DNA from 4 places in the Thalassospira permensis NBRC 106175 genome. Region 2 is predicted to be linked to each of the others. Evidence: riboswitches for the same ligand, from Rfam matches in the RefSeq annotation. Region 2 holds a riboswitch; each other region holds the start of a gene.
What was found. Region 2 has a riboswitch for cobalamin ahead of SMB34_RS00160 (methylmalonyl-CoA mutase family protein). Riboswitches for the same ligand answer to the same signal wherever they lie in the genome.

Region 1 (7,439 bases), on a different contig from region 2:
CTGATTTTCGGGTTTGGTTTCAATTTGTCACAATGATAAATACATAAGCTGTTAACGGCCCGCGAACTATTGTATTTCAATCGGGACTTTCGCCGCGCGTTGCACATTGGAAAATCTGGTCATCCTGTATGTCTGAAAGCACGTTACCCTCACCCGAAGCCTTTTTGGTCGATTATGTGCGCCGTCTTGAGCGTCGCAAGGATGGTGTGGGGGCGGTTCATGTGCATTTTTCAAAGCTGCTGCCGTTCAACCGGCGCGATCACCATATCCGCACGGCAATTGCATCATTCGAAGAAATCGTTCCTGATGTGACCGGGCGTATTTTCACGCTGTCCAATCAGGATCTGATTTTCATCTTTGATGCGGCCGAGATTGACGAGGTCAATGCAGTCATATTCCGGCTCAAATTCCTTTTCAATGATGATCCGCTGATCAGTGACGGCAAGGATGAAAGCGGCGCGCCTGCGACCTTTACCGACTATTTCGATGTCGCACAGCAATACAAGGATTTCCTGCATCTGGCACAAACGCTTGTGCGCTCAAACGCCAACCGTCCGCGTCAGGTCAGCAAGGCGGCCGAGCGTCACAACGACAGCCCGATGCTTGAAGATGATCGTGCACCGCTGACACCCAAAATACTGGGGCGTATTGACGAGGCATTGCGCAGGGCTGATCTTTCGAACCTGATGCGCAGGCAGGCGATTTGTGCGGTTGTCGGTGATGCGAACCCGACGCCGGTTTTTCACGAATTGTTCATTTCGATCAAGGATTTACAGCAAACACTGCTGCCCGATGTCAATGTTTTGTCCAATCGCTGGCTGTTTCAGCATCTGACGGAAATTCTTGATCGTCGCATGTTGTCGTTGCTGACACGCAGCAATGACGCATCGGTGACCGGTTCGGTCAGTATCAATCTGAATGTTTCGACCCTGCTGTCGCCGGATTTCCTGACATTTGACAGCAACGTCAAGGCAGGTCAGCGCGGAACCATCGTGCTTGAACTGCAAAAGATCGATATCTTTGCCGATCTTGGCGCATTCTTCTTTGCGCGTGATTTCTGCCGCGATCGTGGCTACCGGATTTGTATTGACGGGATCAGCCATCTTTCGCTGCCCTATATCAACCGCAACAAGCTTGGCGTTGATATGATCAAGATGATCTGGGATCCGGAAATGGAAAATCTGGACGAAGAGCACGGCAACGCCATGCGCGAAGCTGTGGCGCAATCAGGCGATACGCGCGTGATCATGTGCCGCTGCGATGATGAGCGGGCGATCAAATTTGGTCATTCGATCAATATCACCATGTTCCAGGGTCGCCATGTCGAGCATCTGCTGAGCGAGCGCACCAAAAAATAACGCCAGCAAACGGCCGGTATATTTTTAATTCCGAAATCAAAACGATTACGCGTCGCGGCTTGTGACACCTGCCTTGGCAAAGGTTGCCATGCCGTTGTGGCATTCCGCCGATGCCCGCAATAGCGGAATGGCAAGGGCTGCACCCGATCCTTCGCCAAGGCGCATGCCAAAATCGAGAAGCGCCTGTTTTCCAAGCTTTTCGATCAGTCGTTTATGGCCCGGTTCGGCCGAAACATGCCCGACCAGACAATGGTCAAGGGCATCGCTGCGAATAGTGCCAAGGATTGCCGCGGCTGCACAGGAAACATATCCATCAAGAAGAACCGGTACCCGTTGGTAACGTGCGGCCAGAATGGCGCCGGCCATCGCGGCAATTTCGCGTCCGCCGACACAGCGCAGAACGTCGAATGCATCATGGAACTGATTTTTGTGCAGGATGATGGCATCCCCGACCACGCGTGTTTTGCGTTTAAGCGTTTCATCGTCGATGCCGGTGCCGCGTCCGGTCCAGTCGGCGGCTTCACCGCCAAACAGGGCATAGGCAATGGCGGCGGCCGAGGTAGTATTGCCGATCCCCATTTCACCGGGCACAAAAAGGTCAATCCCCTTTTCGATGGCGCTCATGCCAAAGGCCATTGCTTCGGCGCAGCCTTCGTCATCCATGGCGGGTTCTTGCGAGAAATCGTTGGTCGGGATTTCAAGGGCGACTTCCATCACGCGCAGTTCCGCGTCAACCGTTTTGCAGATCTGGTTGATTGCCGCACCGCCATTGATGAAGTTTTCAACCATCTGCTGGTTGACCTCGGCCGGGAATGCCGACACGCCCTGTGCACAGACGCCGTGGCTTCCGGCAAAGACCGTGACACGCGGGCGTGTCATGTTCGGTCGTGAATTTCCTTGCCAACCTGCCAGCCAAAGGCTGATATCTTCCATCCTGCCGAGCGCGCCTGCGGGCTTGGTCAATTGTGGCTCGCGCGTACTTACGGCTGCCTGTGCCTCTGCATCGACACCGGGCAATTGGGCCATCAGGGTGCGGATTTCATCAAGACTTTGGGGGGGATGCTTGGGATCGAACATGGATAATCTCCGGCTGGCGGACAAGGATGCAAAGCGTCTTCTGCTTGGCTTCTGTCGCGCCCATGATTAGTCTGATTGCGTGCGAAATGCCAGTTCGAATATCGGAACACACCCGTGAACAATGATCATAATCAAGCCGGAATGAATTTGCAAAACCTTGATGATGATCAAGTTGATGCCAAAAAGCCAGAAACCAGATCTGAATCAGAACCTCAGCCTGAAGCACCCCCCACGGGGATGCTTGCTGATTTTTGGCGTGCTCTTGCCCTGCTAAGCCGGATACCGGTTTTCATTCCATGTGACTTCAGCGCGCATGCGATGGCACGATCAGTTTGGTGCTGGCCGCTGGTTGGGTTGTTCATGGCCGGGATTGCGATCATTCCGGCCTACGTCATCGAGATTCTGACCGGCAATGTCATGATTACGGCCATTGTCGCGACTTTTACCTTGATCGCGTTGACTGGGGCGATGCATGAGGATGGCATTGCCGATTGTGCCGACGGGTTTGGCGGTGGATTGGACCGTCAACGCAAGCTTGAAATCATGCGTGACAGCCGGATCGGGACTTATGGTGTTGTTGCGCTTGTTTTATGCCTAGCGATGCGCATCGCCCTTCTGGATGCTGCGGGTGAAAGTGGCAGCATGGCCGCCATCCTGATTGTGATGGCGACACTATCGCGTGCGGCGATGCCGATCGTGACCTATGTGTTTGATCCGGCGCGTGAAGATGGTCTTGGCAAAAGTGCCGGGCGACCCGACATTAAAGTGGTGAGCGCGGGTATTGCCATCGCCTTGGTTCTGGTGGTGATTGTTGCGGGTGCGGTGACCGCGTTCATGTGTCTGATTGCCATGATGGTCGGGGCATCGGTTGTCGGATGGATCGCCCGACATCAGATTGGCGGCCATACTGGCGATGTGCTGGGCATGACTCAAATCATCTCCGAGCTGCTTGTCGGTATTGCATTTATCGCGATACTTCAGATTGCCTGATGATAAGATCATGAAAAGAACCGTTCAAAACCGAGCCCAAACCCGGATCGTATTTTTCGACCGCATTTTTCCTTGGGGGAAGAATGGACAAAGCAGTGACAACCCGTTGGTGGCTTGTTCGCCATGCGCCGGTTCTCAACCCGGAACGGCTTGTCTATGGCCGAAGCGACGTGCCGGTTGATCTTACCGATGAAAAGGCATTGCGTGCCCTGTCGCGCCATTTGCCAAACGACGCGGTCTGGATTACGAGCCACCTTTCGCGCACGCTTGATACCGCGCTTAAACTTCTTGAGCTGATGGATGAAAACATCCTGCCGACGCGTGAAACCGGCTTTGCCGAACAGCATTTTGGCGCATGGGAAAAGAAACACTGGAATGATCTGCCCAAAGGGGAAACCACCCGTTTCTGGGCCGATTTCGCGCGCCAGCATCCTCCGAATGGTGAAAGTTTCAGCGACGTTGTCGAACGGGTTGGGCCAATATTTGACCGGCTGACAAGATATTGGGCCGGGCGCGATATTGTGGCCGTTATTCACGGCGGGACGGTGCGCGCGGCCCTTGCCAATGCGCTTGGTCTGTCGCTTGAGGCGGCCTTATCATTTCATATCGATACGCTTGGCGTGACACGGATCGAACATATAACCGGCGTCGATCAGCCGGGCTGGCGGGTGGCCGGTGTTAATCTGCGTTACTGATTAAAGGGGGGCTGGGCAGTACCCATCTGCCGATACCCTGTGGGGCTTGAATGACATGCCACACAGGGTATCAGTTTTCAGGCGGATTTCCGTTGATCGGTTTCCTGCGCATCGACAAGCGCATATTCCGACAAAAAGCGATCTACCATATCGGCAGAGACATCGTATCTGCCACAGATTGACGCGATATCGTCGAGATAGGCTTCGTAGTAAGGAATAGGCCGGCTGCGCGATTTGCCGCGAAGCTCGTTGATTTCCGTAAAGTCGGATGCAAATTCCGGTGCTTCGATAACCTGAATGATCGTGTCGTCGATGATGGCGGCGGGTTTGCCTTTGTATTTCTTACCACAGGCTGAAAGCATTTTGCTGGCGGTCGGGATGGATATCCCAGGCTGGCCCAGAAGCAGTGACATTTGATCTTCGTCGAAATCGTCATTTTCGAACAATTCCACGAGTTTCGTCAGGTCACGGACCAGAAGCGAAAGCGCATTTACGCGGATGCCACGCGCATGCGACCAAATGATGGTCGCGACAACACCACAGGTCGGACGGCTGGCATAAATGTTTCGAACATCACGACGCGCCAATGATATTTCACCATTCACAGCATGATGTTGCAGGAATTCGGGAAAGGATTGATCATTATAGCTCAATCTATCCAGCAGCCCGCGCCACATGTCTTCGCGTGATACGGTCTGCCAGGTTGTTGATTTCAGATTCCGAATTCGTTGAATTTGTTCATGAATTGCCATTTGATCAGCAAATTTCCAATTAACCCCAAGAAGTTTTTCCGAAACCCTTTGCGGTTTCGGCATCCGGACTTTGTTTGTTTTGTAATGTCCGGCGGTCACGCGGGCGGCTTTTGTCGGCTCTGATCCATCGTGACAAAATTATGTTCTCCTAAAGAATAACCGCCGACAAGCAGTCAATTCTTACAAATACTGACCTTATGGCTAGGTCGGAGTTTGGGCTTTGGTCGTGGGAGCAAAGCTGCTAGGTTCGGCGCTGCCGTTTGGTGATGGGAAACCGGTGTGATGCCGGTGCTGCCCCCGCAACTGTAACGGGTTGGGTGATCCGGGTGATGTGATGTCACAAGCCACCGGTAATGTTGATTTGCAGACAACATGCCGGGAAGGCGGATTGCTTTCATGCCCGCAGCCAGGAAACCAGCCATCGGTATCCCTGTTCGTAAGGATATGGGGTAACGCAATCCGGCCTCGGTGGGAGGTCAAAGCGAAGGAAAGCGGCTATGACCCAGAATATGGCTGATAACAGCCAGCTTGCCGGGATCCATCTGATCCTTGGCGGTGCCAGATCGGGCAAAAGCCGGTTTGCCGAAAACCGGATCAACCATGCAGGCGGCGGTATTTATGTCGCGACCGGCCGGGCATGGGACGAGGAAATGGCAAATCGCATCGAACTTCACAAATCATCGCGCGGCGAGATATGGCAAACGATTGAGGAACCGCTTGATCTTTTCGGTGTCCTGTCTGCCTGCAATCGCGACGGCAGCAAACCGGTACTGGTCGATTGTCTGACGCTTTGGCTGACCAATCTGATGCTGGAAGATCGCGATATCGAGGCCGAGTTTGACCGGCTTTGCGACCTTTTGCCGGAGCTGGATATCCCAGTTCTTCTGGTTTCGAACGAGGTCGGTTTCGGGATTGTGCCGGAAAATGCCATGGCGCGCAGCTTTCGCGATCATGCCGGACGATTGCATCAACGGATTGCCGAGCTTGCCGATCAGGTGACGCTTGTGGTTGCGGGCATTCCGATGTCGGTTAAATAGATCAGAATTCATAGATTTAAGGGTAATTGAATATGGCACAGCTTGGAAAAATTCCGGCAACAGTGATCACCGGTTTTCTTGGTGCAGGCAAAACCACGATGATCCGCAATATGCTGGAAAATGCCGGGGGTAAGCGGATTGCGCTGATCATTAACGAATTTGGTGATCTGGGCGTGGACCGCGAAGTGATAAATGGTTGTGGCATTTCGGGATGTGCCGAGGACGACGTTGTCGAACTTGCAAACGGGTGCATCTGTTGCACGGTGGCCGATGATTTCCTGCCGACCATCAAGGGCCTGATTGATCGCGACACGCCGCCTGATCATATCGTTATCGAAACATCAGGGTTGGCACTGCCAAAACCGTTGGTCAAGGCGTTCAACTGGCCGGAAATCCGTTCACGGGTCACGGTAGATGGTGTGGTGGCTGTTCTGGACGGGGCGGCATTGCGCGACGGGCTGTTTGCCCATGATCATCATGCGGTTCAGGCCCAACGCGAGGCGGATGATAATCTTGATCATGAAAGCCCGCTTGAGGAACTGTTTGAAGAGCAGCTTCATTGCGCCGATATGGTGGTTCTGAACAAAACCGACCTGCTTACAGAAGCTGAAATTGCCAAGGTCGAGGCAGATATCCGGGCCGAGCTGAAACGCCCATCGGTCAAGATCATCGCGACCGCGCATTCGAAGGTCGAAAATGCTGTTTTGCTGGGACTTGGAGCGGCGGCCGAAGACGATCTTGATAGCCGCCCCTCACATCATGACGATGGTCACGAACATGACCACGACGATTTTGAAAGCTTTGTCGTGTCACTTGACGCGGTTGACGATGCGGCCGTGCTTGAAAAACGCCTGATTGATGTCGTGCGTCAGTTCGATGTCCTGCGGATCAAGGGTTTTCTTGATATTCCCGGCAAGCCGATGCGCCAGGTTGTTCAGGGCGTTGGTGAGAGATTCCAGCGTTATTTCGACCGGCCGTGGGCCGAAACCGAAACGCGCCGGTCGGAACTGGTGGTGATCGGCCTGCATGGCTTGGATCGCGGTGCCATCGAAGCGGCAATCAAGGCATCGTGACATTTTGAAATTGTAAGATCATCCGGTCGACAACGTTGTGCGGGCGGATGATCTTGAACCAGCACACGATAAAAGAAACGGACATTTCCGATGCATCTGCTTGCCGCCCAGCCTGGGCTTGTTACCGATGGAAGCGAAGCCGTCGATCTGGGGCAAAGCCCGGGCGATGTCGTTATCCTGTCGGCAGCAGAGTCCGAGCTTGCCTGTCTGGCCGGGGCGCAGGCGCGATTGCATTCAGCATTTGGCGACGCGACACCGTCGCTGCGATTGGCAAGTCTATTGCAGCTGGGTCACAACATGTCGGTCGATCTTTATGTCGAGGATGTTCTGACCGATGCCAAATTCATCATCGTGCGCATTCTGGGCGGGCGGGGATATTGGGAATACGGGATCGAACAGCTGGTCGAACTGGCCCGTCGCAACGACGTGCCGTTGGTACTGTTGCCAGGTGACGATC
Region 2 (7,439 bases):
TGCCAAGCCGCAGCCACGCCCAGAATGCAAAGCATCCGGCGATTTCGGCAATTGCTGCACCGGCATAGGCCGCGATGCTGTGCATCTTTCCCCCAAATCAGAATGCCGGTCGCAGATCCCCGGCATATTTGCCCGCCCAGTTGGTCAGAACCGGCGTCAGATAATTTTTAAGTGTTTCGGCACGGGCATCATCAATCACGCCATGCTGGCGCAATATCGCCCCCATCGCAACCTCGGCCCCGCGCTGGGTGCCATCATCAATCTTAAGCGCAACGCCAAGACCCTGTTTGGGGAATGCGGCACAATAAACGCCTTCCGCCCCAACCTTGACCAGCGCATCCTCGCCGCAGACTTCCATGATCCCGGTGCAAAAACGCCCGGTGCCCGCCACCATGAACGGGGCTTGCGCACATCCCTTGCGAATACGTTTGATCGCCTCAATACGTTTCGGAGCCAATCCGCTCGGATCGGCCATCCGCGCCATGGCAAGGCCAAGGTCACGCAACCGCATCCCGATCACCGGAATGCCGCATCCATCAATGCCACGTGGCGTGGAAGACAGATCGCAATCGCCCATTTCTTCCAGAACCCGGATCAGGCGCTGCTGAACCGGGTGGGCTTCCTCGATATAACCTTGCGGATCATCGCCCAGATGCTGCGCGGTCGTCAGGAACCCGGAATGCTTGCCCGAACAATTGTTATGCGCCTTTGAAAGCTTCACATGATCGGACGCCTGCTTGATCGCCGCATTCAGGCTTAACGAATAATGCGGCGCACATTCCAGCGTATCGACCGACAACCCGATTTTCTCAAGCCACGCCGCCACCGTCCGGGCGTGTTCTTCCTCGCCATTATGCGACGAACAGGCCAGTGCAATGTGCTGGTCCTCAAGCCCGAACGCATCCGCCGCCCCGCTTTCAACCAGCGGGATCGCCAGCAACGGCTTGATCGCGGATCGCGGATACATCAACGCGTCAATATCCCCGCCCTCGGCAACCACCGTGCCATCGGCCCTCATCACGACATACCGCCCGCGATGGAAACTTTCGACCATCCCGCCACGCGTGGCTTCGACAAGGATCGGATTGGCAGCAATCTGGTTGGCAGAATTGGCAGACATCTTGGGGCTCTCCATGACTGGGCACATTCAAAGACCGGGCGCATTCAGAACAGGATCAAACCTATGCCCGAAATCACCAACCAAAAGCAAGCATCACCCGTGACGCAGTGCAGCGCGATCACAATCAATCCGGCGGGACGTCAAATCTGGGCTTCCTTCTTTTCGAAGATGATCAACGAACCAAGGACCCACAAATGAAACGCCTCTATTCCCTACTCCTCGGATTGGTTCTGACACTTCCCTTGGCCATCCCTGTTATGGCTCAGAATCAGTGGGCAGACCCGCAAGATGCCATCGGACAATTATGGTCGGGCCGCGCACCAAACGGGGCTTCGCATACTTTCCCGGTCAATCAGTGCGATAACTGGGCTGCTTTACCCCAAAACGTGCAGGCCGTCTCGACCCAGACCCTATCCGGGTTGGTCGTGCCTTCGGTCAGTGCAACGCGCGCCGTTGTTACCAACGGCCTTCGCCAGATGGCGCAATCCCTGCACGCCTACAATGTCGCACAGGTGGCCGCCGGGAATTTCTATCCCGCTGCTGTTAATGGGCCTTTCGCGATGGGGCCTGCCTATTGGCAGGGGGCGGTTCGCTCACCACATGGCAACGCCGTTGATCACCTGCCCCGGATCGCGTTGGGCGGATTAAATACCGCCGCTTGCCCCAACTACGCAGGCAACCCAAACCAGCAACAAACAATGAATGCTCTTGATGCCTTGGGGGGCATGTCAAACAGCCAACGCTGGCATTGCGTTGCGCATCGTTTCTCTGTTGTCGGCGGTGTTGCAGTCCCGCTGACCGGCTATATCGAGTTTACCCAGCAGGAATATCCGGCCGATAACCAATATGCCTATGCCAACTCGGATGGCCGGATCGTTTACGACTATGTAAACAACCTCGTCTATTTCACCCCGGCCCATTATCGCCAATGGAAGAAAGCCGATTTTTCAATGGATATGACTGGCAATTATGGCTGCACGCCGGGTGGGACCTGCTGCGACCCGTTCTTCAAGATTGTGCCGTGATTTTGCAAAGCCGGTCCCAAAGAACTTCCCGGTAATTACAACCAATCATCAAGACGCTGTCGGCCAGGTCGAAAGTGCCTGGTCGATAACGCGTTCCAGCCTTTCACGGCTGAAACCTGCCTTGGCCTGTACCGCCATGCCATGCAGGATCGTCAGAACGAACGACGCAAGCACGCCCGGATCGGCTGTTTCAGGCAGATCACCCTCGGCCTTTGCCCTCTCGAACCGTTGGCGAAGCTGTTCTTCGCCGACTGCACGGGCCTCAATCAATGCCTGTCGCACCGGTTCCGCATCATCCGATCCGGCAAGAACCCCGTGGATGCCAAGACAGCCGGTATGATCGGGGTAACGTGTGTTCAGATCCGCCGCCTGATACAGGATATGCGCTGCAACTTCGCGGGCCGTCGGCAGGTCGAGTGCCACCGGAATATAATCAAGATAATGCGCGTAATAACGGTCCAGCGCCTTGCGAAACAGGGCTTCCTTGTTGCCAAACGCGGAATAAAGCGCGGGCCGTTCGACACCGGTTGCTTCTGTCAGATCGGCATAGGACGCCCCTTCGTAGCCCTTGCGCCAGAAAACACAAAGTGCCGCGTCGAGTGCCTTTTCCACATCAAATTCGCGATGACGTCCCATCAGTCCAATCCTGTTTTTCGTAATGATCGTTATTAAACCACTTGACAGCACATGTCCAGTTTTCATAATGATCATTACAGTAATGAACGTTATGAAAAGTGCCGCTGCCGTTCTGGCCAGCCCGCACAGGATCACACACAGGAAGGATTAATCATGACCGAAACTCTTGGCGGCAAAGTCGCCCTCATCACGGGCGGGTCGCGTGGCCTTGGGGCTGTCACGGCCGAAAAGCTTGCCGATCTTGGCGCAAACGTCGCCATCAGCTACGCGTCTTCCGCCGACAAGGCCCATGCCGTCATCGAAAAACTCAAATCCAAAGGTGTTCGTGCGATTGCAATCAAAAGCGATCAGTCGGATCTGGCTTCTGCCAAACCATTGATCGATGCGGTGATTGCCGAATTCGGCAGGCTCGACATCCTTGTGAATAATGCCGGCATCGCCATTCAGGGGCAGTTGGTGGATGATCCCGAACTTGATGGCGAAAAATACAATCGCCAATGGCAGGTCAATGTCATGGGGACAATCGCCAATACCCGTGCGGCCGCCCCCAAACTTTCTGACGGGGGCCGGATCATCTTTATCGGCTCACTCCTTGGCAGCCACGTTCCCTTCGCCGGTGCGGCCGACTATGCCGGGACCAAAGCCGCCCTTGTCGGCTATGCCAAGGGCGTTGCCCGTGATCTCGGCGGTCGCAACATCACGGTCAATGTCATTCAGCCCGGCGTGATGCCAACCGACATGGCCACCGAAGTTCTTGGCGACAGCGTGCCCGATGCGCTTCTTGACATGCACCCGATCCGCCGGATCGCGACGCTTGACGAAGTCGCCGAAACCATCGCCTTCTTTGCCGGACCGCATGCCGGTTACATCACTGGTGAAACCGTCAATGTCGCGGGTGGCATCGGCACCTGATGATCGCCCTGATGCGGGCGGGAAAATTCCCCCTTTGCCTGCCCGCATCGCTTTCCATGACAAATCCAAAGTTAAATCTCCCGTGACGATCATCGGCATCATTGGTGCGGGCGAAGTTGGCAGCCATATCGTGCCTGCAACCCTCAAACCGTCGCCAATATCGGAATCGCCGTCTGGTTCTTGTATTCCTTAAGCACAAGGCTTGACTGCACATCACGCACATTGGGCATCGAGAGCAGCTTGTGCGTCACGAAATCCCCAAAGCTTTCAATATCGCGCGCCAGCGCCACCAGAAGGAAATCCTGCCGCCCGGTCATCGCCCAACAGGACATGATCTGCGGCAGGTCGTTCATCGCCTTGGCAAAATCCTCCGCCCCTTCTTCGGTGTGGCGTTGCAGGCGGACCTGAATGGTTGCCAGCACGCCAAGCCCGGCCTTCCTGCGGTCCAGCAACGCCACCGTCTGGCGAATGATGCCCGATGCCTCAAGCTGCTTGACCCGGCGCAGGCACGGCGAAGGCGACATACCGACCTTTTCGGCCAGCTGCACATTGCTGATCGATGCGTCGCGCTGAAGGATTTGCAGGATTTTGATGTCGGTCGGGCTTAACAGCACATCGGTCATTTTTCGCCCTCAAAATGGTTTATACGGTCATATTTGATCAACCATAACGCATTTTGATCCCTATATCGCGCGAAAATGACATTTGAATTGATGTAAAATAGTCCATGCAGAAAGTCTCATCAGGGAGCAAACGAGGACCGCTATGGACCAGAACAAAAATCTGCGCGGCGATTACAGCCACATCAATGATGACTACACCGTGGCCCAGGACTGGGCATCCTATTCTGAGGCCGAACATGACCTTTGGCGCAAACTTTATGCCCGTCAGAAGGCGATCCTGCCGGGCTATGCCGCCCCCGATTATATCCGCAATCTTGAAAAACTTGATGCCGCCGACGGCATTCCGCATTTCGGTCGGGTCAGTGAGAAGCTCCATGCTGCCACTGGCTGGCACCTTGTCGCGGTGCCGGGGCTGGTGCCCGATGATGTGTTTTTCGATCATCTCGCCAACCGGCGTTTCCCGGTGACCGTCTGGCTGCGCAAGCCGGAGGAGATCGACTATCTCGTCGAACCCGACATCTTCCATGACTTCTTTGGTCATGTGCCGATGCTTTATGACCCGGTCTTTGCCGATTATCTGGCGGCTTATGGTGCCAAGGGCCCCGAAGCCATTGCCAAAGGCGGGCTCAAGAAACTCGCCCGCATGTACTGGTACATGGTAGAGTTCGGCCTGATCATGACCGAACACGGATTGCGCGCCTATGGGGCGGGCATGCTGTCATCGCAAACGGAAACCATCTATTCCGTCACCGATCCAACCCCCAACCGGGTGGCATTTGACCTCGAACGGGTTATGGCAACCGACTATGCCATTGACGATTTCCAGAAAACCTATTTCGTGCTGACCGACTATCAGCAGCTTTTCGATGCAATGGATACCGATTTTGCGGCCATCTATGACCGCCTCGCCCAGCGTCCAACCATCGATCCGTCGACCACACTTGCCTGTGATCGACTTTATCATGTCCACGGGGACGAGGATCACACGATTGCCATGCCATCGGGTGACCCGGCACAGCTTCGCCACGCCTGAGAAGGCGTTTGCTATTATGATATGAGCAATATGAAAAATCGGGTCGAACGGCATTTTTTTTGCCAAAAGACCCGATTTTTTGATTATTCACTAAAAATGAAAAATGCAGGCGATTGCCAAAAATAACTCAGCAATGGCTCATGGATTTATCGAGCGCCCGGTTAAGCTGCTCGATCACCACCATCGGGCTTGCATCTTTGCTGATAAAGTCAGCCGCGCCAAGGGCATCGGCCTGGGCCCGCGTATCGGCATCATAATGGGCCGAGAAGAACAGAACCGGCACCTCGACCGCGTTCGGGAAGCGGCGGCGAATCTCGCAAAAGGCTTCAAACCCGCTCATACCGGGCATTTCAAGATCCAGAATAATCGCGCGCGGATAAAGACCGTCCAGCTGGTCGATCAGATCGTCGGCACAGTCAAACCCTGCCACGTCATACCCGGCACGGCGCAAAACGGTTTCAAGGGCCGCTTTGGCGCTGGGGCTGTCGTCGGCAAACGCAACCAGACCGTCATGTATCGGTCGGGGCGGCACGGCGCTGAGCGCATTCATGGATGGCAATACTCCGAGATTTGGGACAGCCCCAATCTGGCAGATGAAAATGTCAAATTGGTTAAACCCCGCATTTTTTCCCAGAAACCATCACAATCCGGCCAAAGTATAATGGCAGCGGCACGCCATAATTATCCGTCCACTGATCCCGCCTTTGGCAGAAAACAACCATTTTTCAGGACGATAACGTTACGGAACGCTGATGGATGGTCGGAATATTGACCTAAATAGGTATTTCCATGCCTATTTACGTAATTATGGGCGGGTGCTATAAACACCGCCATGTCGCAGATGCGATATGGAAACATTCTTTCGGGAATTCGGTACGATCCGGCGCAAACCCGCGATCAAGGCCGAAGCTGCCCTCGCAACTGTAAATGCGCCGTTTTGGCGGTGCACAAGCCAGATACCGAAAGATGGCTCTGTTTCTGCCGGACCGGGCGGGGTGTACCGGGCGGAGGGAATCCGTTGTAAAATAGAATCGGCCCAGATCCGAAAAGATCCGACCGCGACCGGGAGAGAGCATGACAGACCCGTTAAAGCTGGCCTCAGAGTTTCCAGCCGCAGATTATGCGAGCTGGCGTCAACTGGCGGAAGCCGGGCTTAAAGGTGCATCCTTTGACAGGAAACTGGTCACAAGGATGCTTGACGGTTTCGCGATGCAGCCGCTTTACACCAACGACGATCAGGACGACGCAACCCGCCTGATCCATCAGGTCCTGTGTGCCGCCGTCGATGCCAAGGACGCCGCCAGCGGCTGGGACATCCGCCAGCTTCATGCCCATCCCGATCCCAAATCGGTCAATGCCGCGATTCTCGATGATCTGGAAAACGGCGCAACGTCGGTCCTGCTACGTCTGGATGCCGCCGCACGCACGGGCGCGGATGTCACATCGGGCGATGCTGGCATTGACGGCATTGCCATTCACTGCCTTGCCGATCTCGAAGCCACACTTGACGATGTCTATACCAACCTTGCCACCGTCGCGATCGATGCCGGTGCCGCCGCCATCCCGGCCGCCGCCATTCTGGCCGCACGCCTTGAAAAGGATGCGGAAAACAGCGCCGACGCGGATGACGATTTTGCAAGCGACGCCGCACCGGCCTTTAACATCGATCCGATTGGCACATTGGCCGCAACAGGCAGCCTTCCGGTTTCCGCCGATGATGCGATCAAACAGGCCGCCGATATTGCCGCCGATCTGATCGACCGTTTCCCGCATGCCACCGCCATCACGGTCAATGGCGCGCCGTTCTGTAATGCCGGTGCGACCGATGGGCAGGAACTTGCCTACCTGCTGGCAGGTGGTGTCACCTATCTGCGCGCCCTGACCGATACCGGCATGGTGATTGATCAGGCGGCGGGTGCGATTGCGTTCAATGTTGCGGTCGGCACCGATTTCTTTGCCGGGATTGCCAAACTTCGTGCGCTTCGCCTGATGTGGAGCCGTGTTCTTTCGGCATCGGGTGTGGATGACGCCACCATCACGATCAATGCCGTATCGGCCGAAATGGCGCTGTCGAAGGTTGATCCGTGGGT
Region 3 (7,439 bases), on a different contig from region 2:
AGGTGGCTGTTATCGATTTCAGCCGAGCCGACAGTCAGGATACCATCCGCCGGGATGCGTTCGCCGGGGCGGACTTCAACGATGTCGTCAAGCGCAAGCACCGAGGGTGCAACCGTATCAAAGCCACCACCAGATGGTGAAACCCGCCGCGCAGTCTCCGGGGCCAGTTTCATCAGCGATTTGACACCGCTGCGCGCACGGCCTGCGGCGACACCCTCGAGGCTTTCGCCAATCGCAAACAGCAGCACAACCATCCCGGCTTCAAGACTTTCGCCAATCGCGACCGCGCCAAGCACCGCGACACTCATCAACAGTTCGATGGAAAAGAACGCCCCGCTTACTGCCAGACGGAATGCCGATTTCATCACCGGCAATGCCGCAATGATCGATGCAACCGACATGGCATAGGCATCGGTGGCCGGAACCAGCCAGCCGACCAACCCGCCCAGAACCAGCCAGATCGCTGCCCATGCAATTTCGTCCCCGGCTTCCGGCCAGGGGGCCAGTTTGCGCAGCAGGGATTTGTCATTGGCATCGGTATCTTGCGACGCGGCATTATCCGTCGCAGCCGGATTGGCAGAACCACAGGAACCGCCAGCGCAGCAAGCGGCTTCGGATGATTTCCCCGCCCCCGGAATTACCTTTTCCTTTGCCGGATAACCCAATTTGGTCAGCATGGTGCTGATATCGGAACGCGTTTCGGCACTATCATTGCGAAGGCCCAGCGTGACCGTTTCACGCATCATTGATACATCAACACATTGCACGCCATCACGTTTGGAAAGCGCGGTTTCAATTTTCGCCACACAGGACCCGCAATCCATGCCCGACACGGCCCAATGACGATGCGAAATGCCGTCACGATGACGGGCCAGCACATCATCAACCGCGCCCTGGTCCTCGCCACTCAGTTCGGACTGCGCGTGCAGGCCATCGGCGGCAGCAACAAAGCTTTGTCCAGGCACAGCAATGTTGAGCGACGCAATCAGCGATGACTTGCAGCTTTCACAATTTCCAATGGCCGGGAACTGATCCCATTTTACGATGACGAACATTCTGGACCTCGCCAACATTCAAATTTATATTCATGCATCACATTCAAATAACAATTCATATATTAGTGAGTCAAGAACATTCAAACCATGATTTGAATGTTATCACACACAATGCCCGACGCCCCGAAAAAGTTGATGAATTACGCCAGCACTGCGGCCATAGTGACCACCCGATTTAAGAACCAAGGCCAACCGCCGCATGCCCCGTATTGTCATTTGCAAAACCTGCCAACCAGCACCTGATGCTGATCCGGACCCAAAGATGGATTTTGTCGATGCGGATGGTTTTGTGCGGCAGTTAGGCACGGCACTTGATCAGGCGGAATTGCCCGAAACGTTTGAAATCACGCAGGTTGACTGCATGGGATCATGCAGCGACCCGACATCGGTTGCACTTCAGGGAACCGGGCGGGCAAGTTATCTTTTTGCCGGATTATCGGCACATCGTGATATTGACGATATCATTGCCACCTGCCGGGAATATCTGAACGCCCCGGATGGATGGATCGAAGACGCACGCGGCTGCGGACGTCTTCGATTTTGCCTTAAGGCCCGTATCCCGGCCCTGTGATTATGGCGCAACCGAAACAGTCATGACCTGACGCAGTGGCTTATCGCCAACGGCAAGCTGGCTATGGTCATTGGCCGTAAGGGTCACGATAACCTCATTATCGCCCGCTGGAAGGTCTGCGATATGAAGCCACGGGCCATACAGGCGGGCGATCTTGGTGCCGTTAACATAGACATGAGCATGTCCCTCGCCCGGGATATGGGGACTGCTGGCATGTTCGGGGGCAAAACGGAAATTCTGCACCAAGAGATGCAGGTTCCAGCCACTGACCGGATCGGGCGCAATGGCAACATCAAGCCTTGGCGCATCAACGGCATCGGGCAGTGAAATGACGGCATCATGGCTGGCATGGGCACCGTTGACATTCATCGTGTCATGCGTATCACCATGGGCACTTTCCCCATGCGCGCGCGGATCGGAATGGTCATGACCATCAAGGGTGATGCCATTGCCCGCCGCCACCAGAAAGCCAATCCCGCCGCCAAAAACAAGCCCGATCCCGAAAAGAGCAAGTGAACGTGGCATTTCGTTTATCCAGACAAATCAATGAAAGAAAACAGGCGCGGAATATACCGCGCCTGATCAATGTGATTGCGTTTTACGCTTCCCGGTCGGCTTCACGCCGCCAGAAATGCCCGGCAAACAGCCCGGTCAACACCCAGGCCACCGCCCCGATACCAAAGGCACGCGCAGCAAACAGCGCGCCGAGTTCGGTCGGCACGGGACCGCTGAACTGATCGGGTTCCGGCGCACCGATAACATGGGGCGCCAGAAGCAGAACAACCGCCGCCCCCCACGCCAGCCAGTTCCGGCCAAAGGCGATCAGCCAAACCGCAAGTGCCGCGGTTGCCACCGTCGCAAACCACCAGATTTGCCGTTCATAGACATCGGCCGCAGCAACACCGGGCACCTCTGGCGCCAAGGTGAAGCCCGGTGCGAAATGCACGATGACAAACCCTGCAATGCCCCAGATGATGCCATTGCGCGCCGTCACCACATGACCACGATTTTCGGCAAAGGCCATGGCCGCGATCAGGATCAGTGCATAGCCGGTATAGACCAGCATGGTGAACAGGATGCTTAGCCCGTCACGCAGCGGATCAATCCCGCCGACATCCTGATGCGCGCTAACCGCGTCACCGCCGAAATGCACAAGGGCACCGGTTTCATACAGCTCCGCATGCAGCAAAACGGGCTGCACAAAATACAGCTGTAGCAGGGCCGCAATAAGCCCCGCTGCAGCACCAGCGAACAACGCGCTGGTTACTATGCGTGTGAACATGACTTAGTGGCAGGGAAAGCCGGTCGCGTGGCGCACATCGTGTGCCGCGTCATGAAGCAGGTCCGCCTGAACGTGGCCGGTCACAAAGACAATCGCCATGCCGAAAACGGCACAGGCAAGGATCGGCAGAAGAACGGATTTTTTCGAAACGGCAAATGCCGCGGTCTGCGTGGTCATAGAAATCTCCTTTGCTGTCACACCCGACAGTCGGTTCGGGTCCATGCCTGGCAGGTCTCCTGGCTTGCGGGTCTTCATGCGTCGCCGACCTTCCCTGCTTTCGCAAGTGGTATGATGGCGGGCACTCGTCGCATACAGTCGCGGGGGCGGCTTTGGCTTTGACCGTCAAACAGACGGCTTTCCAAATTCCCTCTTCGTTTCCCAACCCCGAGCAGAGCGGGAAAAACCAAGCCATTCGTTTATGACGGTAATTTTGCGCAAGTGCAATGTGAAAACCACGCAGGCCGGGTGATCATTTGCCGAACATATTCGCCCGATTGTCGATCTGCGACTGGAATGCCCGCAAAGATCAGTGCGGGGGTGGCTTAGTCGTGTGTGACGTGGGCAAAGACATCTCGAACAACACGGGAAATATGTTCGTCATCAATCTGATAGAAGATATGACGCCCGTTGCGCTCGGAGGCCAGAATGCGCTGATCGCGCAACTGACGCAGATGATGGCTGGTAAGCGACTGCGACATGCCCGATGCCTCGGCCAGTTCGCCAACGGTTTGCGGTTTTTCCATGCAGCGCAGAACAAGCTGCAACCGCCCGGCATCCCCCAAAAGCGCAAAGATTTTTGCCGCCGCCTCGATATCGGGCAGCGACAGGTTATGACCGGTGGCGCGCGACGCATCACGCGTTACGGCTTCCCCCTGTTCGGTGGAAAGGCCAAGACGTGCGGCGGTATCGCATTCCTGACAACCGTCACCATCATTATTGGCGCTGACCACGACCGGGCGGGCCGGTGTGACTTCGACTTTACGTGATTTTGCTTTGCTTTGTGACATGCCCCTATTTTCCACGCCCTGCATCGCTTGGCAAGGGGACTTGATGTTTGCGTGCATGGAACTCCGCCACGCAGGGAACGTTACAGGTATGACACATCATCGAAAGTGCCCACCAGAACAAGGAGACACACCGATGCAAGAGCAAACAGCACTCGACATTTTTAATCTGCGCCAGTCCCACGACAGCTGGGAACGGAATGTTGCCGGTTACTGCGCGAAAAACGACATGCAGGTCGGAAATCTGCCCAAAGAGGTAACCGGCACCTATAACGAGATGAATGAGGCGTGGGAAAAGCTTAAGGCCGAAGGCGATGCCGCAAGCAACGCCACCGCAGAGCAGTTCCACAAGGCGACCGCAAATCTTGAAAAAGCATGGAACGATATGACTGGCAGGTAAATTGCCGGTTTTATGCCCTTTATAGAGAATGCCCCAAAATCGCCTTTTCATTGCAAATCGATGACATGATTACGCGCCAGATTGAAATTGTCTGGAAAAGCAAAAGGAGGCTCCCATGACAGCCCGTCCCCTTCCGGAGCACGCCAAGCTCCATCAGGAATTCAAGGATTGGGAATTCGGCCTTACAGCCCATTGCAAGGAATCCGAAGCCGGGCTTGAACAATTGCCAAGCGAGGTTGTTCAGGCGTGGGATGACATGGATGCCGCCTGGAGCGAGATCAAGGATCATAGCGGTGATATCCCGCAAGAATCCCTGCAGCGTTTTCGTGAAGCCAAACAACGTTTGCAAGGTGCGTGGGACGCGATGATCTCTTCCAAACGGCATTAACGACGCCGCGCTGGAAGCAGCCAGACTTTTTCGTCTCCCTCTCTTCCCTGGCGGGTTTTCCTCCCCTCCCCGCCATTCCTTCTGCAGCCGGGTGTTTCAACCGCCCCGGCTGCATTTTTTTGTCTGCATTTTGGCTAGGCATCGACCACCTGACGGTCAAAGCACTACTACGGACAAAAATCCGGGTTGACTCATTTCGATAAAAAATTCATGTTTTATTTTAATTAATGAATTTTATTCGTCATTAAAATATCCCCTGATTGTTTCCGGATGGAGCCCCGTCATGTCCGACACCTTGAAAAATGTCCGCACCGTCAGCCGCATACTTGGCTGGGTATGCCTTATCGGCGTTGTTTTCGAAATCTGTCTCGTGCCGCTGATATGGCATGTGGATGGCTGGATTGATACCAGCGCCAGCCAGATGACCATAAGCCTCGAAGAATTGCGCGCCCTTTCCGGATGGCAGAAATATGCCGTGATGGCATCGATGATGCTGCCGACACTTGTTATGGCCTATGGGCTTTGGCGGTTGCGCAAGATGTTCCTGTCTTTTGCCGAAAACCATGTTTTCCAGCTTGCCCCGATTGCCCATCTGAAAGCATTTTCCGTGGCCCTTATGGCACAGACCCTGATCAAGCCGATTTCAGGCGCTCTGACATCCGTGCTGGCAACCATAACTCGGCCAGAAGGCGAACGGGTACTGTCGATCGGGCTGAGTAATGCCGAAGCCAGCACGCTGTTTCTGGGTGGGCTGCTTCTGGTGATTGCATGGGTACTGGGTGAAGCCACCCGTATCGAAGACGAAAACAGGAGCTTCGTCTGATGGCGATCATTGTCCGGCTAGACGTGATGCTTGCCCTGCGAAAGATGAAATCCAAGGACCTTGCCAGCCGGATCGGGGTGACCGAACAGAACCTGTCGCTTCTGAAATCAGGCAAGGTGCGCGGGGTCAGGTTTGAAACGCTTGCCGCGATTTGTCGGGAACTTGATTGCCAACCCGGTGATCTTCTGGAATTCGTTGCCGACGACCTGTAAGCTCTTGTGATCATGGCGGGCCCGGTTAACAGGGGGCCGTCCTTCATAAGAAACCAAGCAGCCTGTTTAACGGCTGTTATCAGGGAAGACGTGAATGGAAAACAAGGTTGCCCTCGTAACAGGTGCCGCGCGCGGCATCGGACTTGCCACCACACATCTTTTTATCGAACAGGGCTGGCAGGTTGCGATGATTGATCGCGACAGCGCGGAACTTCGCAAATCATGTCGTGATATCGCAAATGCCAAGGCATTTGAATATGACGTATCAATCCCCGAACAGGTCGATCTGATGATCGACGAGGTCCTGACCGAGTTCGGACAGATTGATGCGGTCGTCAATAATGCCGGGGTTGCCGATTTCCTGCCAATTGGTGAAACCGACTTCAGCGCGTGGCGCCGGATCATGGAAACCAATCTTGATGGTGTTTTTCTTGTCTCACAGGCGGCAATCCCTGCTCTGAAGCAGACCAAGGGCGCGATTGTCAATATCGGCTCTATTTCCGGGCTTCGGGCATCTACCCTTCGGGTCGCTTATGGCACATCGAAGGCCGCCGTCATTCACCTGACAAAACAGCAGGCGATCGAGCTTGGCGATTTCGGGGTGCGATCCAACTGCGTCTGCCCCGGCCCAGTCAAAACCAAGCTTGCCATGGCGGTCCATTCGCCGGAAATCATATCGGCCTATCTTGACGCCATGCCGCTTGGCCGATTCGGTAACGAACGCGAAATCGCCGAGGTGATTTCGTTTTTATGCTCCGACAAGGCGAGCTACGTTACCGGTCAGGTGATCGCGGCCGATGGCGGGTTTGAAACGGCCGGTGTCGGGCTCCCGGCCCTTCGCAAGGCCGCAGAAGAATAAGCACTTTCGGGCGATCAGCTTGATAAAACACGCACGCCTCGCGGCGCAAAAGTTTGATCGCCTGCCCTTTTTCCTGCGTATGGCTTGGATAGACCATCACCAAAAGGTGTTTCCGTGACCATCGAACTTGCCCTTCTCGTTTTCAACGCCCTTTTCTGCCTTGCTTTCCCGTGGGTTTACAATTGGTCCTATGGCAAGCAGGTCGGCGGCAAACGCCTTTTGGGCAATCGCGACAATCTGCCCGAACGGCAGGGCTTGGCTGCCCGTGGCCTGCGCGCCCATCAGAACCATCTGGAAAATCTGGTGCCGTTTGCGATTATCGTTCTGGTCGCGCATGCAATCGGCATTTCTAACACTGTCACTGTGGCTTGCGCAGTTGTCTTTACCCTCGCCCGTATCGCACATGCCGGGTTCTATGTTGCCGGGATCACGCGCGTTCCGGGGATCAATGGCGTGCGATCCATTGCCTATTTTGTCAGCCTGTTTGCGACGCTTGCCTTTGTCTCGCAATTATTCGGGTCGTAATTGTCGGCGCAAACTCTCGACAAGCCGGGTTTCGGGCGTTACGAGATAGGCGGCCAAACCGGAACGGGTAGGGTCATGACTTAACGCTTTTACCCAAGGATCTGCCGTGAGCACGTTACCCCCCTGCCCCAAATGCCAGTCGCCCTATACCTACGAAGATGGTGAATTGCTGATTTGCCCGGAATGCGCCCATGAATGGTCGCAGCAAACCGCGTCAAGTGGCGATCAAACCGAATACAAGGATGCCAATGGCAATGTGCTTGTTGACGGCGATACGGTTTCGATCATCAAGGATCTGAAGGTCAAGGGTGCGTCTCAAC
Region 4 (7,439 bases), on a different contig from region 2:
ACGCGCGATATGAACCCGCTGCTTTTCACCGCCCGAAAGCGTATGCCAGAACCGGTCGGCCAGATGGGTCATATCAACATCGCCGAGCGCACGTTCCACAATCGCATCATCGCGTTCCGACCAAGGCGACAGCATGCTGAGATAAGGTGTGCGTCCCAGTGCCACCGCCTCGCGCGCGGTCAGGCGGTCCGTGGTGTCGGCCTGCTGTTCGACAAAGCCGATCTGCCGGGCCAGTTTGCGACGACCATGCTTTTTCATGTCCTGCCCTGCCAGCATCGCACGCCCCTGATCAGGTGGACGAATACCGGCCAAAACCGACATCAAACTGGTTTTGCCCGATCCATTCGGCCCGATCAGGCCCAGAAACTCGCCCGGTTCCACCCGGAGGGAGACATTTTTGATGATCTTGCGAAAACCGGCAGACCAGACGATATCGCGCAGTTCCAAACTCATCGCAAAATCCTTCCGTGACACAGGATCAGGGCAAAGGCCGGGGCCCCGACAAGGGCGGTAATCACCCCGATTGGCAAAACCTGCCCCGGAACGATCACGCGTGAGATGACATCGGCACAGACCAGAAACAGTGCGCCAATCAATGCCGATAGCGGTAATAGCAGCCCATGACGCGTTCCGACAAAAAAGCGCGCGGCATGCGGGATCACGAGCCCGACAAAACCGATGGAACCAACGATACTGACCATTACCGCGGTCATCATCGCGGCTGCGGCAATCAGGATCGCATAAACCCGCCTGACCGGCACACCAAGCGATGCGGCGGATTCACGACCAAACGTAAAGGCATCAAGTGCGCGTGCATGCCAAAGACACACGACAAGCCCGACAAGAGCCACGGGTAAAGCCAGCCACACATCGGGCCAGCGCACGCCGCTAAGATTGCCCAGAAGCCAGAACATGATGCCACGCGCCTGTTCGGCACTGGCCGATTTGGTGACAATGAAGGATGTCAGGGCATTGAACATCTGCGATCCGGCAATACCTGCCAGAATGATCGCCCCCGTGCCGCGCCCGGCCTGTAACGCCAGAAGGGTCACAAAGGCGAATGCCGCCACCGCGCCGATAAATGCGCCAAGCGACAGGGAAAGCATCCCGGCCCCAAGACCTAGGATCACGATGCTGACCGCACCGGTCGAGGCACCGGCTGAAATGCCCAGCAAGTAAGGATCGGCAAGACTGTTACGCAAAAGCGCCTGCAAGACCGCACCGGAAACAGCAAGTGCCGCCCCGCAACTTGCAGCAACAATCGCGCGGCTAAGTCGGTAGTTCCAGATAATACCGGCATCAATCGCATCCACCGGATACCCGGCATCCCACAAATGATTGGCAATCGTATTGATCACCGTGCCCACCGGGATCGCTGTTTCGCCCACCGATGCGGCAACCGCCAGAACCGCTGCCAGCAACATCAGCGCGGCAAATGCCACGCTGATGCGTTTCATGAAAACGGGGCTGGAAATGATATTCCCGATCATTGGCCCGATCACTGGGTTGCCTCGAACGCCTCGATTGCCTTGGCCAGGGTTTCAATGCCGTCGATTGTCCGCATGGTCGGGTTCATCGACTGGGCATCCATGACGACGATATTTCCGCTTTTGACCGCATTCATCTGACGGGTTACCGGATCGGATTTCAGGAACTGCATTTTCAGTTCCCAGTCATCGGCCGGAAAACGACGACGATCCATTTTGCCAATCACAATGATATCGGGATTGGTTCGTGCGATGGTTTCCCACCCGACTGTGGGCCATTCATCGTTACTGTCGATGACATTCTCCACACCAAGGATCGACATGACATAGGCCGGTGCGCCTTTCTGCCCGGCAACAAACGGATCAACATCGATTTCAGCACTGGAGAACCAGAACAGTGCCGAAATTCCCTTGCCATTCACGGCGGCCACTTTTTCGCGCGCAGCCTGTTCGCGGGCTTTGAAATCGGCAATCAGATCTGCGCCGCGTTCCTCGACATCGAAGATTTTCGAAAGGTCGGCTATCCCCTGATAGATCTGATCCATCGAAAAGGCATCAATCCGCGTTCCGTCACCGCCCGTGGTGTTGTCCTTACCGACGCAATCGGCTGGTGCGGTATAGACCGGGATTGAAAGTTCAGCAAACTGGTCAATCGTTCCGACCTTGCCATTCGGGCCGATATGCCATTGGAACTGGGTTGTGACCAAATCGGGTTTCTGGCCGACCACACTTTCAAAGCTGGGATCGTTGTCTGCCAGACGCGGAATGGTGGCGTTGACGTCGCGAAACTGTTCCTGCACCGGACCAAGCCATACGGCCGTTCCGACCACCCTGTCCGCCAGTCCCAGAAGATAAAGCAGTTCCGTGCTGCTTTGGCCAAGCGATACGACACGGTTCGGAGCCTGATCAAAGGTCAGGGTTCGACCACAATTTTCCAATGTAAGCGGATATTCCGTGGCAGATGCGTATTGTGCGAAAGAAGCCAGTCCTGCAGCAAACACCCCGACTGCAAAAACCTTTTTGTTCAGTTCAATCACTTTGCGTCCTTTCATGGATATGCTGATCGGGAATTTCATTTCCCGACCGGACATACCAAACCAATAAACGTTATGTTATAACATAACATCAAAGTTGCTATGGTCAAGGGACTGGCTAAAGTGCTGAAAAATGGCGGGAAATGCCGGGATCCAAGGGCGGTCCAATGGCTTTCAGCCCGCCCGGAACGGTGACATATACCGACATCCTCCGGGGCACCCCGCCCGGTCCGTCGTATTCATGTCAGCAGGTCTCCTGGCTCGCGGGTCGTTGTGTTTTCCTGCCTTCCCGGGAAATATCCCAGTGGCTTTCAGAAGGAAACACTCACCGCCTACAGTTGCGGGGGCAGCTTCGGTTAACCGTCTTCACGGACGGCTTCGAATTCCCTTTATCCTTATCGGATACTGACATCTATCGGTGTCACATAGTCACGAAGGCCGGTCAAGCCAATTGCGAATAAATCGCAATGATTACAATTTTCAATAGGCGTTCGCCGCCGCCGTGCCATCGCCGCCCAGCCGCCCAAGGATCGCCGAGACATCGCGCATCGGTGGCGCGCCAAACATGCGGGCATATTCACGGCTGAACTGTGATGCGCTTTCATATCCGACTTCATAGGCCGCGGTTGCCGCATCCTTCATTTCGGTCAGCATCATCTGGCGCGCCATCGTCAGGCGAAGGCGTTTCTGATACTGAAGCGGGCTCATGGAGGTTACCTGCTTGAAATGATGATGGAAGGAAGACGGACTCATATTCGCCTGTGCCGCCAGATCATCGACCCGAAGCGGTGCGGCAAAATCGTCCTTCATAAGGCGGATGATCTTGGAAATGCGTTGCATGTTGCTGCCGCCCATGCCGATTTGCGCAATACGGCCCCCCTGAAGGCCGCGCAGAAGGCGATAATGCACCTCGCGCAGAAGCATCGGCGCCATCACGGAAATATCGTCTTTCTCATCGCACAGGCGCAACAGGCGCATCACGGCATCCAGCAAGGTATCGCTGGCGTTATCGACATGAAGACCGCAATCGCTTTCGGATGCCGAGCCGACCTGAAGATCAATCTGGGTGACAAGATCGCCCAACATCTGACCATCCAGTTCAATCGACAAACTGCGATACGGAAGTGCTGCACTGGCATTTGTCACACAGCCGACAATCGGCAGGTCGACCGACGCCACCAGATACTTTCCGGGCGCATAACTGAAAACCGCCTCGCCCAGAGTGACCTCTTTGGCACCTGACGCGATAATGCAAAGGCATGGCTTGTAGATTGTCGGAACTTTCATCGACGGCCCGGTCGCACGATACAGATGCACCGCCTTTACCGGCGTCTCGGCAACACCTTCGCCTTCGCAGTATCTGTCAATCAGTTCAGACATCTCTTCAAACACAGGCATCACCAAACTCCTTTGTTTCTCTAATATGAACTATAGCAACCAGAACCATCCTGAAAAGCGGTTTTCACCCTGCCTGGAGAATCAGGCAATTGATCAAGAGTTCTGTGTATTCATCAGGCCACCATTTGCAATCACAGTAAGCGCCATGATCCAGACAAGGAGGATGTCATGTCGCTTATGTCCAACAATGTTGAAAACAAGGTTGTCGTCATTACCGGTGCCAGCAGCGGAATTGGCGAGGCCACGGCAAAACTTCTGGCCGAAAACGGTGCAAAGGTCGTTCTTGCGGCCCGACGCACGGCAAAGCTTCATTCCATCGTCGCCGAAATCGAGGCCGAAGGCGGCACCGCCACATGTCGCGCGGTTGATGTCACCGATGCCGACGACGTCGAAGCACTGATCTATTTCGCCAAAAACACCTATGGCCGCGTTGATGTGATCTTCAACAATGCCGGTGTCATGCCCCTGTCGCCGCTTGCCGAACTGAAAATTGACGAGTGGAACAAGATGATCGACGTCAATATTCGCGGCGTCCTGAATGGCATTGCCGCCGGTCTGCCATTGTTCAAGGAACAGGGTAGCGGCCACATCATCAATACCGCATCCATTGGCGCACATCTGGTATCGCCGACTGCCGCCGTTTACTGCGCCACGAAATATGCCGTCTGGGCGATTTCCGATGGCCTGCGTCAGGAAAGCCGCGATATCCGCGTCACCACCATTTCGCCGGGCGTTACCGAAACAGAACTTGGCAACGACATTACCGATGACAATGCCAAAGGGTTTCTTGGTGAACTGCGCAAAACCGCACTCAGCCCGATTTCCATTGCATGGTCGGTGCTTTACGCAATCGCCCAGCCCGAAAGCGTCGATGTCAACGAGATCATCGTGCGCCCGACCGCATCGGCATATTGACCCGTAACGCCCAAGGAGGCCCGCATGGCACGTCATATGTTTGCGTCTTCTATCGCCAGTCTTCTGATGCTGTTTTCCAGCACCGCCACCGCACAGGAGGAAACCGTCATGTCCGGAACCACATCGAACGACCCGCATCCCTATGTTGGCATGTGGGTCACGGCTGATGGCAATATCCGTCAGGAATTGCTGGCCAACGGACGTTATGACGAGGCGCGCGGCAATCGCCCGTCTGCCTATCAGGGACGTTATGAAATTTCCGGCAATCATATCGATTACTGGGATGATACCGGCTTTACCGCCGACGGATATTTCGAAGACGGTGTTCTGTATCACGCAGGAATGGTGATGTATCGCCAGCCCATACAATAGCATTCAGGCTTTAAAACCCCGCTGCACCGGTTAACCCCGGCGCAGAACCCGCAAGGAACGGTATCGAATGGATGCCGTTCCTTTTTTCATTTTCATGCGCGAAAACTTTGCCAATAATCAGGTCGCTGTCACGGGCACATTGCCAGTCACGACATTCCGTTCATCAGCCGTGGCAAAGGTAAACAGATCAATCGGTTCGGAAAGTCCGCGAACATCCATCTGCCCGATCTTGCGAAAATCTTCTGCGGTCAGATACTGTGCCGTCGTTGCAGAAATCAGAACGTCGGTTCCCAGTTCCTTGTTCATCACTTCCAATCGGGCCGCCATATTTACCGTATCGCCATGCACGGTATAGTTCTGACGCCCACCCCCGCCGACACTGCCGGCAATCACCGTCCCGGTGCATATCCCGATACGCGTACGAACATGGATCCCGGCGAAATCCCGACTTTGCACAAGATCGGAAATCTCGCGTGCGGCCCGCACGGCACATCTGGCATGGTCGGCATCCTCGACCGGAACATTGAAAGTCGCCAGTACCGCATCGCCCTGAAACTGGGTAATCACACCATGATGACGGGTAATGATCTGTGACACTGCATCGAAATAGGTATTGAGAACCTCGACAATACCTTTTGGACCGATGGTTTCGGTCAGCTTGGTGAAATCGGCCAGATCGGCAAACAGGATGGTTGCCTCACGCTCGACCGGGGCCAGCGATCCGCGTTTGGAAATCAGCACTTCGGCAATGGCGGGCGGCACATATTGTCCGAAAATATCGGAAATGGCGCTACGTTCCTGTTCTGCCTCGATCTGGCGGCGCACCGTATGGCGCGCACGCCACATGACCAGACCAATCAGAATGGCAACAACAACCAGCGAGAGGGCTTCCTGTGCGCGGCTCCAGGCACCGATAAAATCGGGGCTGAAGAAATAGGTCACAAAAGTCTGGGTATCGGGAGATGTGCCGATATCCTGCCAGTCATAGGTCTTATCCATATCGCGGATGGCATAAAGAAACGCACCAAGCCACCCGGCCGCCCCGCACATACCGGCCCATAAAACAAGGCCGGGCGAAAAACTGAACGCCGCAACACCAACAACGATAAAATAGAATGGGAAGATCGGCGTGCGGAAAATCACCGCCTGGGGCAGATCGACATTGTCAAATACCGGTTGGGTCGCAATCAGAAGCGACAGGAACCCGATATCAAGTGCAATGAACAGATACTTGATCCAGTTCCGGTCATAGGATGATCCGATAATCCGGTAATGGATGATGCCAAACCCGGCAAAGACACCAAGCGCAATCAGATATTCAATGGCACGTAACGGGTCACCCGACCGCGACGCCACAAGCCAGACCCCCATCAGGATCAGCGCGACCAGACGCCCCTTGATCGCCAGTCGCAGACCGTTCTGTTCCGCCTGATGGAAAATGGCTGTCTGCCCGGGCTTTCCCATAACGGTTTGCTGCATGAACATGCCTTTCTGCGATGGCGACCTCGCCATTTCAATGATTGCAAGTTTATTTAGGCAGACATCTGGCATACCGCCATGCGAAAAATGCAGATATTACGATCTTGAATTCGCCATGTTTTATCCCGATTACGTCCACACTGTCCGGTATAGTTCCGGACATCTTAAATTAACGGGACCTGATTGATGACGACTTCTGTGGAACGCAGACGATTTCTGAAATCCATGGCCGCTGCCGGGCTGATCCTGCCGGGCATGTCGATGGTCAATGGTGCCTCGGCCGCGAACGAAAAACTTGATCTTGGCGAACCGCAAAGCTTCAGCTTTGACGCCCTGATCAAACGCGCCGAAGCCATGGCAAAATCGCCTTACGAGCCGCCTATCGCCCCCGATCCCGAAATTGTCGGCAAGATCGATTACGACATTCATGGCAAGCTGCATTACAAGCGCGAATTTTCGCCATACGCCGATGGTTCGGGCACCTATCCGCTGACCTTCTTCCATCTGGGCATGTATTTTGCCAAACCGGTGCATATGTATCTGGTGGATGGCGGCAAATCGCGCGAAGTGGTTTATACGCCGGACTATTTCGACATGCCCGAAGACAGCATCGCGCGCAAGCTTTCGGAAAACAGCGGCTTTGCCGGGTTCCGTCTGCATGAAAATGTCGAACGTGATGACTGGAAAACCCAGGACTGGGCAGCGTTTCTTGGCGCGTCCTATTTCCGTGCGATTGGCGATGAAGGCCAATATG

Region 1: linked by a shared signal. The riboswitch ahead of cobU (bifunctional adenosylcobinamide kinase/adenosylcobinamide-phosphate guanylyltransferase) and the one ahead of SMB34_RS00160 (methylmalonyl-CoA mutase family protein) in region 2 are both predicted to bind cobalamin.
Region 3: linked by a shared signal. The riboswitch ahead of SMB34_RS18905 (CbtB domain-containing protein) and the one ahead of SMB34_RS00160 (methylmalonyl-CoA mutase family protein) in region 2 are both predicted to bind cobalamin.
Region 4: linked by a shared signal. The riboswitch ahead of SMB34_RS14460 (ABC transporter substrate-binding protein) and the one ahead of SMB34_RS00160 (methylmalonyl-CoA mutase family protein) in region 2 are both predicted to bind cobalamin.

The regions. Positions count from the first base shown of each region.
Region 1 covers NZ_AUNC01000012.1:254,406-261,844, forward strand. The annotation lists gene SMB34_RS08375 (EAL domain-containing protein) at 129-1,358, shown strand; gene cobT (nicotinate-nucleotide--dimethylbenzimidazole phosphoribosyltransferase) at 1,404-2,435, opposite strand; gene cobS (adenosylcobinamide-GDP ribazoletransferase) at 2,673-3,425, shown strand; gene SMB34_RS08390 (histidine phosphatase family protein) at 3,509-4,120, shown strand; gene SMB34_RS08395 (hypothetical protein) at 4,198-4,773, opposite strand; cobalamin riboswitch at 5,116-5,309, shown strand; gene cobU (bifunctional adenosylcobinamide kinase/adenosylcobinamide-phosphate guanylyltransferase) at 5,370-5,909, shown strand; gene cobW (cobalamin biosynthesis protein CobW) at 5,942-6,982, shown strand; gene cobN (cobaltochelatase subunit CobN) at 7,073-7,439, shown strand, end outside.
Region 2 covers NZ_AUNC01000001.1:55,707-63,145, reverse strand. The annotation lists gene SMB34_RS00200 (YnfA family protein) at 1-85, opposite strand, end outside; gene SMB34_RS00195 (asparaginase) at 98-1,120, opposite strand; gene SMB34_RS00190 (hypothetical protein) at 1,315-2,145, shown strand; gene SMB34_RS00185 (TetR/AcrR family transcriptional regulator) at 2,194-2,781, opposite strand; gene SMB34_RS00180 (SDR family NAD(P)-dependent oxidoreductase) at 2,935-3,693, shown strand; gene SMB34_RS00175 (Lrp/AsnC family transcriptional regulator) at 3,837-4,316, opposite strand; gene phhA (phenylalanine 4-monooxygenase) at 4,459-5,349, shown strand; gene SMB34_RS00165 (response regulator) at 5,477-5,899, opposite strand; cobalamin riboswitch at 6,166-6,332, shown strand; gene SMB34_RS00160 (methylmalonyl-CoA mutase family protein) at 6,424-7,439, shown strand, end outside.
Region 3 covers NZ_AUNC01000067.1:67,266-74,704, reverse strand. The annotation lists gene SMB34_RS18925 (heavy metal translocating P-type ATPase) at 1-1,055, opposite strand, end outside; gene SMB34_RS18920 (DUF1636 family protein) at 1,255-1,626, shown strand; gene SMB34_RS18915 (hypothetical protein) at 1,627-2,151, opposite strand; gene SMB34_RS18910 (CbtA family protein) at 2,225-2,908, opposite strand; gene SMB34_RS18905 (CbtB domain-containing protein) at 2,912-3,085, opposite strand; cobalamin riboswitch at 3,118-3,330, opposite strand; gene SMB34_RS18900 (ArsR/SmtB family transcription factor) at 3,451-3,915, opposite strand; gene SMB34_RS18895 (hypothetical protein) at 4,049-4,312, shown strand; gene SMB34_RS18890 (hypothetical protein) at 4,428-4,700, shown strand; gene SMB34_RS18885 (DUF2975 domain-containing protein) at 4,984-5,523, shown strand; gene SMB34_RS18880 (helix-turn-helix domain-containing protein) at 5,523-5,735, shown strand; gene SMB34_RS18875 (SDR family NAD(P)-dependent oxidoreductase) at 5,830-6,594, shown strand; gene SMB34_RS18870 (MAPEG family protein) at 6,709-7,119, shown strand; gene SMB34_RS18865 (zinc ribbon domain-containing protein YjdM) at 7,226-7,439, shown strand, end outside.
Region 4 covers NZ_AUNC01000030.1:11,704-19,142, forward strand. The annotation lists gene SMB34_RS14450 (ABC transporter ATP-binding protein) at 1-453, opposite strand, end outside; gene SMB34_RS14455 (FecCD family ABC transporter permease) at 450-1,457, opposite strand; gene SMB34_RS14460 (ABC transporter substrate-binding protein) at 1,499-2,539, opposite strand; cobalamin riboswitch at 2,751-2,946, opposite strand; gene SMB34_RS14465 (AraC family transcriptional regulator) at 3,002-3,919, opposite strand; gene SMB34_RS14470 (SDR family oxidoreductase) at 4,088-4,834, shown strand; gene SMB34_RS21475 (Atu4866 domain-containing protein) at 4,859-5,206, shown strand; gene SMB34_RS20715 (adenylate/guanylate cyclase domain-containing protein) at 5,324-6,685, opposite strand; gene SMB34_RS14485 (OpgD/OpgG family glucan biosynthesis protein) at 6,872-7,439, shown strand, end outside.